DNA from 4 places in the Bacillus sp. JJ1562 genome. Region 1 is predicted to be linked to each of the others. Evidence: riboswitches for the same ligand, from Rfam matches in the RefSeq annotation. Region 1 holds a riboswitch; each other region holds the start of a gene.
What was found. A riboswitch is a leader RNA that binds a small molecule or an ion and turns the genes downstream of it on or off. The one in region 1 is predicted to bind S-adenosylmethionine.
Positions count from the first base shown of each region.

Region 2: linked by a shared signal. The riboswitch ahead of V7097_RS00210 (aliphatic sulfonate ABC transporter substrate-binding protein) and the one ahead of V7097_RS14425 (methionine ABC transporter ATP-binding protein) in region 1 are both predicted to bind S-adenosylmethionine.
Region 3: linked by a shared signal. The riboswitch ahead of V7097_RS00630 (sugar ABC transporter substrate-binding protein) and the one ahead of V7097_RS14425 (methionine ABC transporter ATP-binding protein) in region 1 are both predicted to bind S-adenosylmethionine.
Region 4: linked by a shared signal. The riboswitch ahead of mtnK (S-methyl-5-thioribose kinase) and the one ahead of V7097_RS14425 (methionine ABC transporter ATP-binding protein) in region 1 are both predicted to bind S-adenosylmethionine.

Region 1 is NZ_JBALOQ010000022.1:40,473-43,602, forward strand. Features, by position in the region: gene V7097_RS14420 (methionine ABC transporter permease) at 1-226, opposite strand, end outside; gene V7097_RS14425 (methionine ABC transporter ATP-binding protein) at 216-1,241, opposite strand; SAM riboswitch class I at 1,561-1,662, opposite strand; gene yeiL (transcriptional regulator YeiL) at 1,850-2,521, opposite strand; gene V7097_RS14435 (MFS transporter) at 2,602-3,130, shown strand, end outside.
Region 2 is NZ_JBALOQ010000002.1:23,942-27,071, reverse strand. Features, by position in the region: gene V7097_RS00215 (ABC transporter permease) at 1-149, opposite strand, end outside; gene V7097_RS00210 (aliphatic sulfonate ABC transporter substrate-binding protein) at 198-1,193, opposite strand; SAM riboswitch class I at 1,319-1,428, opposite strand; gene V7097_RS00205 (DoxX family membrane protein) at 1,777-2,280, shown strand; gene V7097_RS00200 (hypothetical protein) at 2,328-2,477, opposite strand; gene V7097_RS00195 (aldo/keto reductase) at 2,580-3,130, shown strand, end outside.
Region 3 is NZ_JBALOQ010000002.1:117,405-120,534, forward strand. Features, by position in the region: gene V7097_RS00620 (CarD family transcriptional regulator) at 1-239, shown strand, start outside; gene V7097_RS00625 (lipoate--protein ligase family protein) at 359-1,186, shown strand; SAM riboswitch class I at 1,463-1,618, shown strand; gene V7097_RS00630 (sugar ABC transporter substrate-binding protein) at 1,775-2,851, shown strand; gene V7097_RS00635 (sugar ABC transporter ATP-binding protein) at 2,895-3,130, shown strand, end outside.
Region 4 is NZ_JBALOQ010000034.1:77,479-80,608, forward strand. Features, by position in the region: gene V7097_RS18955 (pyridoxal phosphate-dependent aminotransferase) at 1-471, opposite strand, end outside; gene V7097_RS18960 (carbon-nitrogen family hydrolase) at 567-1,358, shown strand; SAM riboswitch class I at 1,752-1,909, shown strand; gene mtnK (S-methyl-5-thioribose kinase) at 2,013-3,130, shown strand, end outside.

The DNA.
Region 1 (3,130 bases):
CAAGCAAAATAATAAAAGGGATTGGACGAACAATATTCACTAATAAGTTAAGTACGAGAAATATATATTTATTTTCCAATATGTTCCCTTTACGTGTGACAAAAAAGAGCACCCCCATTGCTATACCAATAATGCTTGAAAAAACTAACGTAAAAACTACCATCAAAATCGTTTCACCAGTTGCTTCGACAATACGAGGCCAAAATGTACTCCAATCAACTCTCATGGTTAATCACCTCCCTTATTTCAACAATTTGTTCAAGTTCATTGATTACTTGCTGAATTAATTGATCGGAACCCTGAAACTCAACAATTAAACTACCAAACAATTGATCCTGTAACTCGTTAATGCTTCCGTAAATAATATTGAAATCAATCCCATGCTTTCTCGTTACTCGTGACAGTATTGGCTCACTAGAAGCACCACCTGAAAAAATCACACGATACAAATTTCCTGAATGGTTATTGCGCAATTTTTCTAAAAGTTTGCTAGAAAGCTTGTCGTTTAACACAGAACTAATAAAGTTTTTCGTCGTTTTTGATTGTGGGTTCGAAAATATATCATAAACATTTCCTTCTTCAATCACAGATCCATTTTCCATAACGGCCATTCGATGACAAATACTACGGATTACATGCATCTCATGAGTAATAAGCAAAATTGTAATATTATACTCTTCATTAACCTTACGTAATAATTGAAGGATTTCTCCTGTTGTTTCGGGATCCAACGCAGAAGTCGCTTCATCACAAATAAGAATGTCTGGTGATGTCGCAAGCGCTCTTGCAATACCGACTCTTTGCTTTTGTCCACCCGAGAGCTGCTCTGGGTATTGATCTGCCTTATCTTGCAAACCAACAAATTGAAGTAATTCTTTCACACGGTTGTCAATTTGCTGTTTCGGCATCTTAGCAAGTTTTAAAGGATAAGCGATATTTCCATATACTGTACGTGAGTTAAAAAGATTAAAAGATTGAAAGATCATCCCTATTTTTCTTCGTAATTTCCGTAGATTTGCTTGAGAAATACTAGAAATGTCTAAGTCGTTAACCAATACCCTTCCAGACGTAGGACGTTCCAGTAAATTAACGAGTCGGAGCAATGTACTTTTACCAGCACCACTAAATCCAACCACCCCAAAGATTTCTCCTTTTGAAATTGTTAAGGAAATATCTTTTACCGCTTGTATCTCTTTCCCACCGGAACTAAAAACCTTACTTACTTCCTCAAACTTAATCAACTTGTAATCCCCCTCTGTTTATGGTCACTTTTAATGACCCAAAGTTTTACTCCTAGAAAACGAATCCCCTTTAAAAAAGACAAGAAAAAAAGGCATCCTTATTCCAATATCATCAAAAGAAGCTATTGGATAAAGATGCCTTTAGTTGTCTAATCGGCATAGTATTTTTTTATATGTAATCTTTCTAGTTACGGAGCCATACTTTCCCATCCCCCCTATTCATTCAATGCCCTAATTGACCAATGAGCACGTAATTTTGGCAAAAAATAAAACCCTCTTCACCAAAGAAGAGAGTTTAAAGTTTAAATTTAATCTTCTCTTCTTATCTTTCAAGCTCTTTGCTTGCAGGATTTGGCACAGTACTAACTAGTCTGTTGCCGAGGCTTCAAAGGGCCAGTCCCTCCACCTCTCTGGATAAGAATTCATCGATAATTTAATTGTACTTAATAAGTTACATGGAACACCTTTAATTGTCAATAAGTTTTTTAAAAATTCTTGTTATTATTTTAGGTAATAATTTACTTATGATACGGTTAATCATAATGTATCTAAATGAGTATTTAACTTTTCCTATTTGGTGATTGAACAATATCCTTTTATCTATATAGTTATTTATTTTTCAACACCTCGGCAAGTTCATACAAGGAATGGTGTTGTTTAATTTGGTAGTTCCGACCTTCCTTTTGCAGGTAATTTTTATCGCAAAATTTTGTAAGTACATGCAATAGGTGCCGATAAGATACACCTAAATAATCACAAACTATTACGTGTTTCTCCCTATAAATCCCTTCATCAGCAGTTTGCAAAATAAAATCGGCAAGCCTATTTTCAAGAGGGAAAGCGAGGCTCTGTGAATACTTTGCTGCCATAAGTGTTGCTTTTACACTTAATAACTTAGTTAATTCACGTAGAAACTTTGTATCCCCAAGTAATTTTGCGCGATATCGATAAAATGGAAGTGCAAAACAAATAGTCTTCGTTGATACTTGAATTCCCTTTGTATAGTACACATCATTTAATAATTCCATCTCCCCAATGTAGTCATTTGCACTAATAAAATTTATTAAAGATACTTTCCCATTTTGATGTGTTACATATATTTTTGCTTTTCCTTCCGTTACATAAAATAAAAAATCCGGTCTCCTTCCCTCTTGAATAATCCATTCACCACGTTGATATTCGTGCACTTCTATAAACTCTTCAACTTGAAAGGAAAATAGATGTGCTATTGAGTTATTTTCCAAATACAGCCGTTTCTTCTCACCTTTGTAAATTTCCATACTCCACCTCAAAAACATGAGATATCTCATATTAATTCTATATATTCCATGATATCATGCGATCAATAAGGAGGGTAAGTATGAATACACAACGTTGGATGAGTACACATTTTTTTAGTTTTTTTATGACATGGGGTATTTTTCTACCTTATTGGTCAGGTTGGATGATTTTTACAAAAGGAATTACAGTCTCAGAAGCTAGTTTAATCATGAGCCTCGGTTTAATCGCAAGAGGCCTGTCCACATTATTTGCATTTCCTTATTTATCAGAGAGATTTAGCCATAAAATTCAATTAAATGTGGCAGGAATCGGCACACTGGTTGCACTTCTTTGTTATATTCCGGCAAGTTCCTTTGCTAGTTTACTAATAGTAACGATTGTTTTACACATATTTTATCCAACTTTGATGCCAGCTTTAGATAGTGCTGCTAGTGTCCTTGTGCAAAGTAAACAGTTAATACACTATGGAAGAAGTCGTCGATGGGGATCCATTGGATTTGTCTCAGTCGGCATAATTTTAACCATTTTTACAGGAATGTTTGGAGATGAAGTTATTTTCTGGGCACTATTGCTCGGTATAATTGGATTTTTGTGTCTTAGTTTTATGA
Region 2 (3,130 bases), on a different contig from region 1:
CCGATATGGCTTAAAAACTGCCAAATCACAAGTAAAATGGCAGGTATGATACTTCCAAGTAGGACTACCTTTACATTTCCTGATAAAACAAATTGTGTTTTCGACTTCACCTTAATTTGCCTTGATAACGCTTCGCCTTTTGTGTTCATGTTGCCTCCTCCTTTAGAGAGGGGGTGCCACTTAGAAAAATGGGCCCCTTATTGTTTTATTACTTTTTGCGCAAACGTCGGATTAATCAATTCTTCGATTACTTTTTCCAATTCAACGTCTTTTTTGATGATATCCTGTGCTTGAAGAACCTTACCCGCTTCCGTTAATGCCTCAATTTGAGATTCCCCTGGCACCGGATTAGAAAAATCATTGCGTTCATTTAATTGCTTGTGTGCTACATCAATATCAATATTTGCTGATTTTGCAAGAATTTCTGCAGCCTCTTCCGGATTTTCTAAAACCCAAGTACGAGCCTTTTCGTAAACTTCTATGACCTTTTCAACGTAACCGGGGTATTTTTCCGCAAATTCCGAGCGGACATTTAAAGTCCCATACGTATTAAAATCAGCATTGCGATAGAAAAGCTTCGCGTCTGTTTCTAATTCAACTCTTGCCATATGAGGATCTAGTCCTGACCATGCATCTACCTGACCAGATGATAAAGCCCCCGCTCCATCTCCATGCTGTAGATTGACAATCTCAACATCGGATGGACTTAATCCTTCCTCATCTAGGGCCCGCAATAGGAAAATATAGGGGTCAGTCCCGATGGTTGCGGCGACCTTTTTCCCTTTTAAGTCACTTACACTTTGAATCTTAGAATCTTTATTCGCTACAAGTGCAGTCCACTCTGGCTTTGAATAAATATAAACGGATTCAATCGGTGCACCGTTTGCTTTTGCCATTAAAGCAGCTGCCCCTGCAGATGAACCAAAATCAGCGCTTCCACTGTTCAAGAATTCGAGGGCTTTATTACTTCCCTGGCTAAGAACAAACTCAACCTTAATTCCTTCTTCCTTGAATGCTTCCTCTGCCCAACCAAATTCTTTTAACACAAGACTAGTTGGAGAGTAAAAGGCATAATCTAATGTAATTTTTTCTGGTTTTTTGTTCCCTTGGCTAGCTTTACCTGTGCTATCGGAACAACCGACAATCCCAATTAAAATCAGTGCTGCAATAAGAAATGTACCTATGTTTTTCATATCTCGTCTCCTCTTCACTCAGTATTTTTATAGAAAAACTCAAGATTATACTAATGTAATTCCAAACCTTCATCTTTTAAGCGATAGAAAAAGCCCTCTTCAATAAGAAGAGGGCTTTTTTCCTCCTCTTATCTCTCAGGTATTTATACCTGTTGGAATTAGCACCTTTTCAAGAATAATCTTGAAGGTTGCCGGGTTTCGTAGGGCCATGTCCCTCCACCGCTCTGGATAAGAGTCTTTATTAAATTAATACGTTCCTGTTTTGCTTTATAAAAGGATTATAGTATGTGAAAAATCTAAAGTCAAACACTTTTTTAAATATTTTACCTAATTGGAATATTATTTTGAATCCAAATCGTATCCCTATACCTATGTATTCTAAGCAAAAAAAAGACGTAAAAATATATTGTGTCTGATTTGTGAAGCCTATTGCTTTTACCAGAAATCCATTGTATATTAAGAGTGTAGAAAGTTAGTGAAAAACTTCACAAACAAACTACACAAAAGCTGGCAGCTAAGCACTCATATTTTTTTACAACAACTTGTGAAGAGTTTCACAAATCAATTATAAGGGGAGATTAGAATGAGAACATTCTTAAAAGGACCTAAAATGGCAGTTATTTGGACAGTATTACGAATTTGGTTAGGTATTCAGTGGATTGAAGCTGGTTTTCATAAAATTACTGGAGGATTTGACGCAGGCGGTTTCCTACAAGGCGCATTGGCTAAAGCAGGTGGTGAACATCCCGCGGTAGCAGGCTGGTACGCAACATTCCTTGAAGGCTTTGCCCTACCAAATGTTGAAATAATCAACGTGCTTATTCCTTGGGGCGAATTCCTAGTAGGTCTTGGATTAATTGTAGGTGCTGCTACTATCCCAGCGTTACTTGCAGCAGGATTCATGAACCTTAACTTCTTACTTGCTGGAACTGTAAGCACAAACCCAGTACTGTACACAGTAACGGTTATTCTCCTATTCGCAGGCGCTGCAACTTACTACTACGGTGTAGACAGATTCGCAGTACCTTACCTTACAAAACGATTCAACGAGAAAAAAGCAACAAAAACAGCAGCAAACGTTGCGTAACTAATAAGAGTGTTCCTCCTAATCCAGGAGGAACACTTTTTTGTATTCTATTCGTCATCAATTTCGCCGTCACCAATTTCATCCTCTTCTTCGATTTCCTCGATGTCTTCGCCTTCTTCAGGCATTTCATCATCTCCGCAACCCATCAAGAAAAACATCGGGAACGACAATAGTAACAGCAGTAACATCCGTTTCATTACAAAACCCCCTTTTTTCTAGGCTTTCCTTTCAATATCGAAATATGTAGACTAGATAGTGGAGACAGTAACAGCAGTTCTAAAATTGGAGGTAAGTAAAACATGCGAAAAATAAAACTAGGAACTAGTTCACTTGAGGTACCAGTTGTTGCAGTAGGCTGTATGAGGATTAATTCTTTGGAAAAGCCTGAAGCAGAAAAGTTTGTTCAAACAGCTATAGAAATGGGAGCAAACTTCTTTGATCACGCCGATATATACGGAAAAGGTGCTTGTGAGGAAATCTTTGCAGATGCGATACATATGAATGATGATGTGAGAGAAAAAATCATTCTTCAATCCAAATGTGGCATTCGAAAAGGAATGTTTGATTTTTCAAAGGAGCATATCCTTAATTCTGTTGATGGAATTTTAAAACGACTCAATACGGATTATCTTGATGTCTTACTTTTACACCGTCCTGATGCCCTTGTTGAGCCAGAAGAGGTTGCAGAAGCATTTGACCAATTAGAGTCTTCTGGAAAGGTTCGTCATTTTGGAGTTTCTAATCAAAAGCCTATGCAAATCCAGTTACTTAAAAAATATGTGAAGCAGCCAATTGTTGCGAATCAACTCCAATTAAGCATCCCAAATGCCCATATGATTGCAAATGGCGT
Region 3 (3,130 bases), on a different contig from region 1:
GAGAAATTTCAAATATAATTAATACATTGATGTGTAAAAAATACGAACTTGAAATGGCTGATAAGAAAATAAGTGAACATGATCGAAAACTTCTTCTTCATAATCAAAAAATATTGTTCAAAGAGTTAGCCATAACGTTGGAGACAACAGTTGATGCAATATCGAAAAAGGTAAATACAATGATTAGTCAGAAAATGAGTAAATCCTCACCCCTTGAAATTGCGAAATTTATTAACTAACAAACTGGGCTATAATGGCTCTTTTTTTGATTTCTATATTTTAATTTACAGTGCATTTTTAAGAACAGTTTCCGAGTTGTGTTATAATAAAGTCCTATTACATAATAGGAGTATGCCGTATGACCGAAAGTCTTTTACACCAGCCGAGCTGGCGGATTATTGATCAATCTAGTCTAGGCTATCAATTTGATGCGTTACAATCGTTTGCGATAGATGACACACTTTGTGCGTTTGTGGGTAAAGGCGAATCACCAGCCACAGCGCGATCTTGGGTTCACCACCAGACCATTGTGCTTGGGATTCAGGATACGAAATTGCCTTTTCTTGAGGAAGGGATAGAGCTCCTCGAATCAATGGGCTATCGTGTGATCGTACGAAATTCGGGTGGGCTAGCAGTGGTGCTTGATGAAGGAGTACTAAACATTTCGCTAATTTTTCCTGAAACGGAAAAAGGAATTGATATCAATCGTGGCTACGATACAATGCTTGAGCTGATTCGAAAAATGTTTGAAGGCTATGAAGTTGATATCGTGGCACGCGAAGTTGTCGGATCGTATTGTCCTGGCAGCTATGATTTAAGTATAGATGGAAAAAAATTTGCGGGGATATCCCAACGCCGCCTTCGTAACGGAGTGGCTGTGCAAATTTATCTAGGTGTGACCGGAAGTGGTTCTGAACGAGCAGAAATAATCAGAAGATTTTACGAGATGGGGCTACAGGGGGCTGAAACGAAATTTGTCTACCCGGATGTGAAGCCGGAAACGATGGCTTCCTTGACAGAATTGATCGACCCTAACCTCACTGTACAAACCGTCATGCTACTATTACTTCAAACATTAAAAAAAGAAAGTGAGCACATCTTCGCTTCACAGCTTTCGGCAGAAGAAATGCCATTATTTGAACAAAACTTTTTACGAGTACTTAATCGGAATGAGAAGGCATTATAAAGGATCCAGGGGGGACGGTTCTCCTGGTTCCTTTTTTTTATGGGGGAACTTGGAGGGGGAGCGCGTAATTGCGCATGAATCATCCGGAAATGCGTTTTAAATAAGATAATTGCTTCATAGTCAATTGCATTTGCATCCTCGTACAAAAGGTATCTTACAACTTTTAAAAACTTTTCCATTATTAAAATATTTTTTATAATAAAAATATTGAATTTTGTTTTTTTGCGTGGTATGATTCTCGTCAAGTAAGTTAAATGAATATGATTGCTGTACTTTCTCTTATCAAGAGTAGGCGGAGGGATTTGGCCCGATGACGCCCAGCAACCGACCGTAATTCCATTGTGAAATGGGGCGAATTTTTTCGCCGGGTATTGACCCGCAAGGCACGGTGCTAATTCCAACAGAAGGATGATTCTTTCTGGTAGATAAGAGGTGCGAAGACTTTTGTATGCTTCAAGCCTCTTTCTGATAAGAAAGAGGCTTTTTAATTTTTTAAAAAAACCTCAAATAACAGGAGTGTGATGACTTCCAGCTTGAGTAGACAGATGTGAAAAATAAGATTACATACAAAATAGGGGGAGAAAAACAATGAAACTAACAAAACTATTATTTACTACATTATTAATTATCGCAGTATTAGTTGGCTGCCAACCGAAAGTAGCAGATGAAACAGCAAAAACTGATGGCGAAGAAGTAAAGAATTCAGATCATCCATTAGCAAACAAAAAAATCGCGTTAATCATGCAACAAAACTTAGGAACTTTTTCAGCGCAATATATTGAGGGTGTTGAAGAACAAGTGAAAAAGTTCGCAGGAGAAACAACCGTTTTTACATCTGAAGGAGACCTCGCTAAAATGGCGTCAAACGTTGATGCAGCAGTAAACCAAGGCTTTGATGCGATTTTAATTGACCATGGAACAAAGGAAGCTCTTCAAAGCTCTGTACAAAAAGCGGTCGACAAAGGAATCCCAGTCGTTGTGTTTGATGCAGAAGTGGAAGTTGACGGTGTAACTGTTCTTGAGCAAGGCGACCAGCAAATGGCACAAATGACCCTTGAAAAATTAGCGGAAGACGCTGGTGGTGAAGCAAATATCGTTAAAATTTGGGTTGCGGGCTTCGCGCCAATGGAGAGACGTCAGCTGGCATACCAAGAGTTTCTTGATAGCAACGATGGCATTAAAGAAATCGCAACATTTGGTGCAGCAACAGCAAACACTGCTCTTGATACACAAGCACAAATGGAAGCTCTATTAAAGCAGTATCCTGAGGAAGGTCAAATTACAGCGGTTTGGGCAGCATGGGATGAATTTGCGAAAGGTGCTGTTCGTGCCATCGAACAAGCAGGTCGTACAGATATTAAGGTTTACGGAATTGACATGAGTGATGAGGATTTACAAATGATTCAAGCAGATAACAGCCCATGGGTTGCGTCTGCAGCGGTTGATCCAAAAGATATCGGACGCATCCAAGTTCGTTTTGCCTATCAAAAACTAAACGGTAATGAAACACCTGAACGCGTAAAATTAGAGCCAGTTTTCGTAACAAAGGATGCACTTCCAGCGGAAAAAATCACAACTGCGGAGCTTGACCAGTACATTGAAGGCTGGGGTAAAAGCGAACAGGGCTACACAGACGAGTTGAAAAAGCTTGAGGCTGGTGAGTAAAAAAGAGGACCGCCCGTGGTCCTCTGTAAAGGAGGATATGTAGATGCCTTTACTTGAAATGAAGGAAATGACAAAAAGCTTTGGAAAGGTGATTGCTCTTGAGCAGGCTTCTTTTGAACTTGAAAGTGGTGAGGTTCATGCCTTACTTGGTGCAAATGGAGCAGGCAAAAGCACGCTGATGAAAATTCTATCGGGTGCTTACGAGCTTGACACAGGAGTAATTACCCTCGAAGGAGAGCCAATTGACATTCGTTCTCCGAAGGATGCGAAAACATACGG
Region 4 (3,130 bases), on a different contig from region 1:
GTCAGGTAAAAAGGCATTTTCTTCTTTCAGTGGCATATAAGCCATTTCGGCTCTAGCAAGTTCAACCCCTGACCAATAATCGGGGTAACCAGGATCTGGGACCAATGCAACATCACCTGGATTTAAAAGGCATTGTGGAATTTCAACTAATCCTGCTTTTCCTCCAAAAAGAATAGCAACCTCCTTTTCTGGGTCAAGTTCAACTCCGTATTCACGTTGATAAAAATCTGCTGCTGCTTTTTTCAAAAATGAATGCCCGCGAAACGGAGAATATTTATGAAATTTCGGTTGGTCCGCAGCCTTTTTTAAGGCTTCTACAATATGTTGTGGCGTTGGCTGATCAGGATTTCCCTGACCTAAATTTATGACATCGTGCCCATCGGCAACGACATTGTTCACCTTTGCAACAAGTGAAGCGAAAAACTGTTTCGGTAAATTTTTCAGAATTTCTGATTGTTTGAAATTTTTCACATCTACACCTTCTTCAAAATACTTGAAATACTAGTCTAAAATCATATATTGTTAGAGTTAACTTGTAAAGTATCATTTCATAGGGAGGACCTTAAATGAATCTAAAAATTGCATGTATTCAGTATGATATTCAAATTGGAAAACCGCAAGAAAATTTTGACCTAATATCTAAAGAGATCAAAAAAACAATGACTACGGATAAACCCGATATTATTATCCTACCAGAGCTTTGGACAACGGGATATGACTTAACGAGACTAGATGAAATTGCGGATAATAATGGTGACGAAACGAAAGAATTTATGAAAAATTTAGCAAAACAATACTCTGTTAATATAGTAGCCGGCTCTATTGCCAAAAAGACTGAGCAAGGCGTTACAAACACTATGTTTGTCTTTAATCGAGATGGTGAAATGACTAGTGAATACAGTAAGCTTCATTTATTCCAGCTTATGGATGAGCATTTGTATTTAAAGGCTGGCGATGCAAAAGGTGATTTTACGATTGAAAATGTACCTGCTGCCGGGGTCATCTGCTATGACATTCGCTTCCCCGAATGGATTCGCGCACATACAACAAGTGGCGCAGAAATTTTATTCGTGGTAGCGGAATGGCCGCTCCCACGCCTTGAGCATTGGCGTACTCTCCTCCTAAGTCGTGCGATAGAAAATCAATGCTATGTTGTTGCTTGTAACAGTGTTGGAAGTAACCCAGATAACGTGTTTGGCGGGCATTCGATGATTATCGATCCTTGGGGAACCATTATTGCCGAAGCAGGTACTGATGCAACTACGTTAGTTGGTGAAATTGACCTTAGCAAGGTACAAGAAGTCAGAAAACAAATTCCTATTTTCCAAGATCGTCGTCCTAATTTTTATCATTCATAGAAATTAAAATCAAAAACACCTAGGAGTATTTGCACCCTGATTTTTTAGGCCCACACGAGGTGGGTCACAAAGACGTTGCCACAGGAAGTGGCGTTCTTAGTCTTTGATCCTAAGCGAGATACAGTGAATCTTCAATCGGTGAAATTTATTTTGCCGATTGTTAGTTGAACCAATCGGGCATTTACTGGTAGTTGTCCTCTATGAGGGCTTAGTACCAGTTAATGCGGGGAAAATTTCCTTTGAAAATCGCATGTCTCCGCCGGAGGCTTCACTTTATTTAGTCGGGATTTGAACCCCGCCTGAATAAAGTGAAAAATATATTGACAATTATGTGTATTCGTTGATATCATTCTTTTCAGTATTAACATATAATTAAATATCTTTAATATTGATCTCTTATCAAGAGTAGGCAGAGGGACTTGGCCCGATGATGCCCAGCAACCGACTGTAATTCCATCGTAAGGTGGGGCGCTTTTTATTAGCGCCGGGGAAACCCACAAGGCACGGTGCTAATTCCAACAGGAAGTATTGAACTTCTTGGCAGATAAGAGGTTTGATGCAGCGTCTTCAAGCCTCTTTCGAATGTGAAAGAGGCTTTTCTGTTTTAGAAAAGCCTCCAACGACTATAAAAATGTATTACTGGAGGTATATAAAATGTCAATTTCTTATCAATCAATTTATGAACCTTTAACAGAAAGTACTGCGGTGGCCTTAGCCAATCGACTTCGCTTGTTTGAAGAAGGAACAGTGCTACGATGCAAGGAAATCGGAGATGGAAATCTAAATTTAGTTTTTCATATTACCCCTGAAGATAACGCAAAAGGAATCATCATTAAGCAAGCATTACCTTATGCAAAGGTTGTTGGTGAGAGCTGGCCTCTATCCTTGAAGCGAGCAACCATTGAAGCTAATGCATTATTAACGGCTGCTGACCATGTTCCAGCACTTGTGCCAAAGGTTTATTATACGGATGAGCAATTAGCCGTTACTGTGATGGAAGACCTCTCCCGTTTACAAATTTCAAGAACTGGACTAATTGAGGGTAAAAACTTCCCTCTTTTATCAGAGCACATCGGGACATATTTAGCAAAAACTCTATTTTATTCATCAGACTTTGGACTAGAGCCAACAAAGAAAAAAGTACTTGTACAAAAATTTATTAACCCTGACCTTTGTAAAATTACAGAAGATCTTGTTTTCACAGATCCATTTTTTGATATTGATACAAACAGCTTTGAAGAGGAGCTACGAAATGATGTTGAGCAGATTTGGGCTGACCAACCACTTAAGCTTGAGGTTGCAAAGTTAAAGCAAAAGTTCTTAACTCAAGCAGATGCTCTATTACACGGCGATTTACACACAGGAAGTATTTTCGCAAGCGATGCAGAGACAAAAGTAATAGATCCTGAATTTGCTTATTTTGGACCACTTGGCTTTGACCTTGGTCAATTCATTGCAAATCTATTATTAAATGCGATTTCACGAGATTCTGAAAAACGTGAGCCACTCTATCAACATATTGAAAAAACATGGGATGTGTTTTCGGCAATATTTTCACAAGCTTGGAAAAATGAAGCTGTAGATCTATACCGTGATACTGAAGGCTATTTGGAATATGTTCTTGAGCATGCATTTGAAGATGCGATTGGATTTGCAGGCTGTGAATTAATTCGCAGAACAATCGGGCTAGCACATGTAGCCGATTTGGATGGAATTGAAAACTTTGAGCAAAGAATCTCAGCGAAACAACATGCTCTTCAATTAGGAAAAGA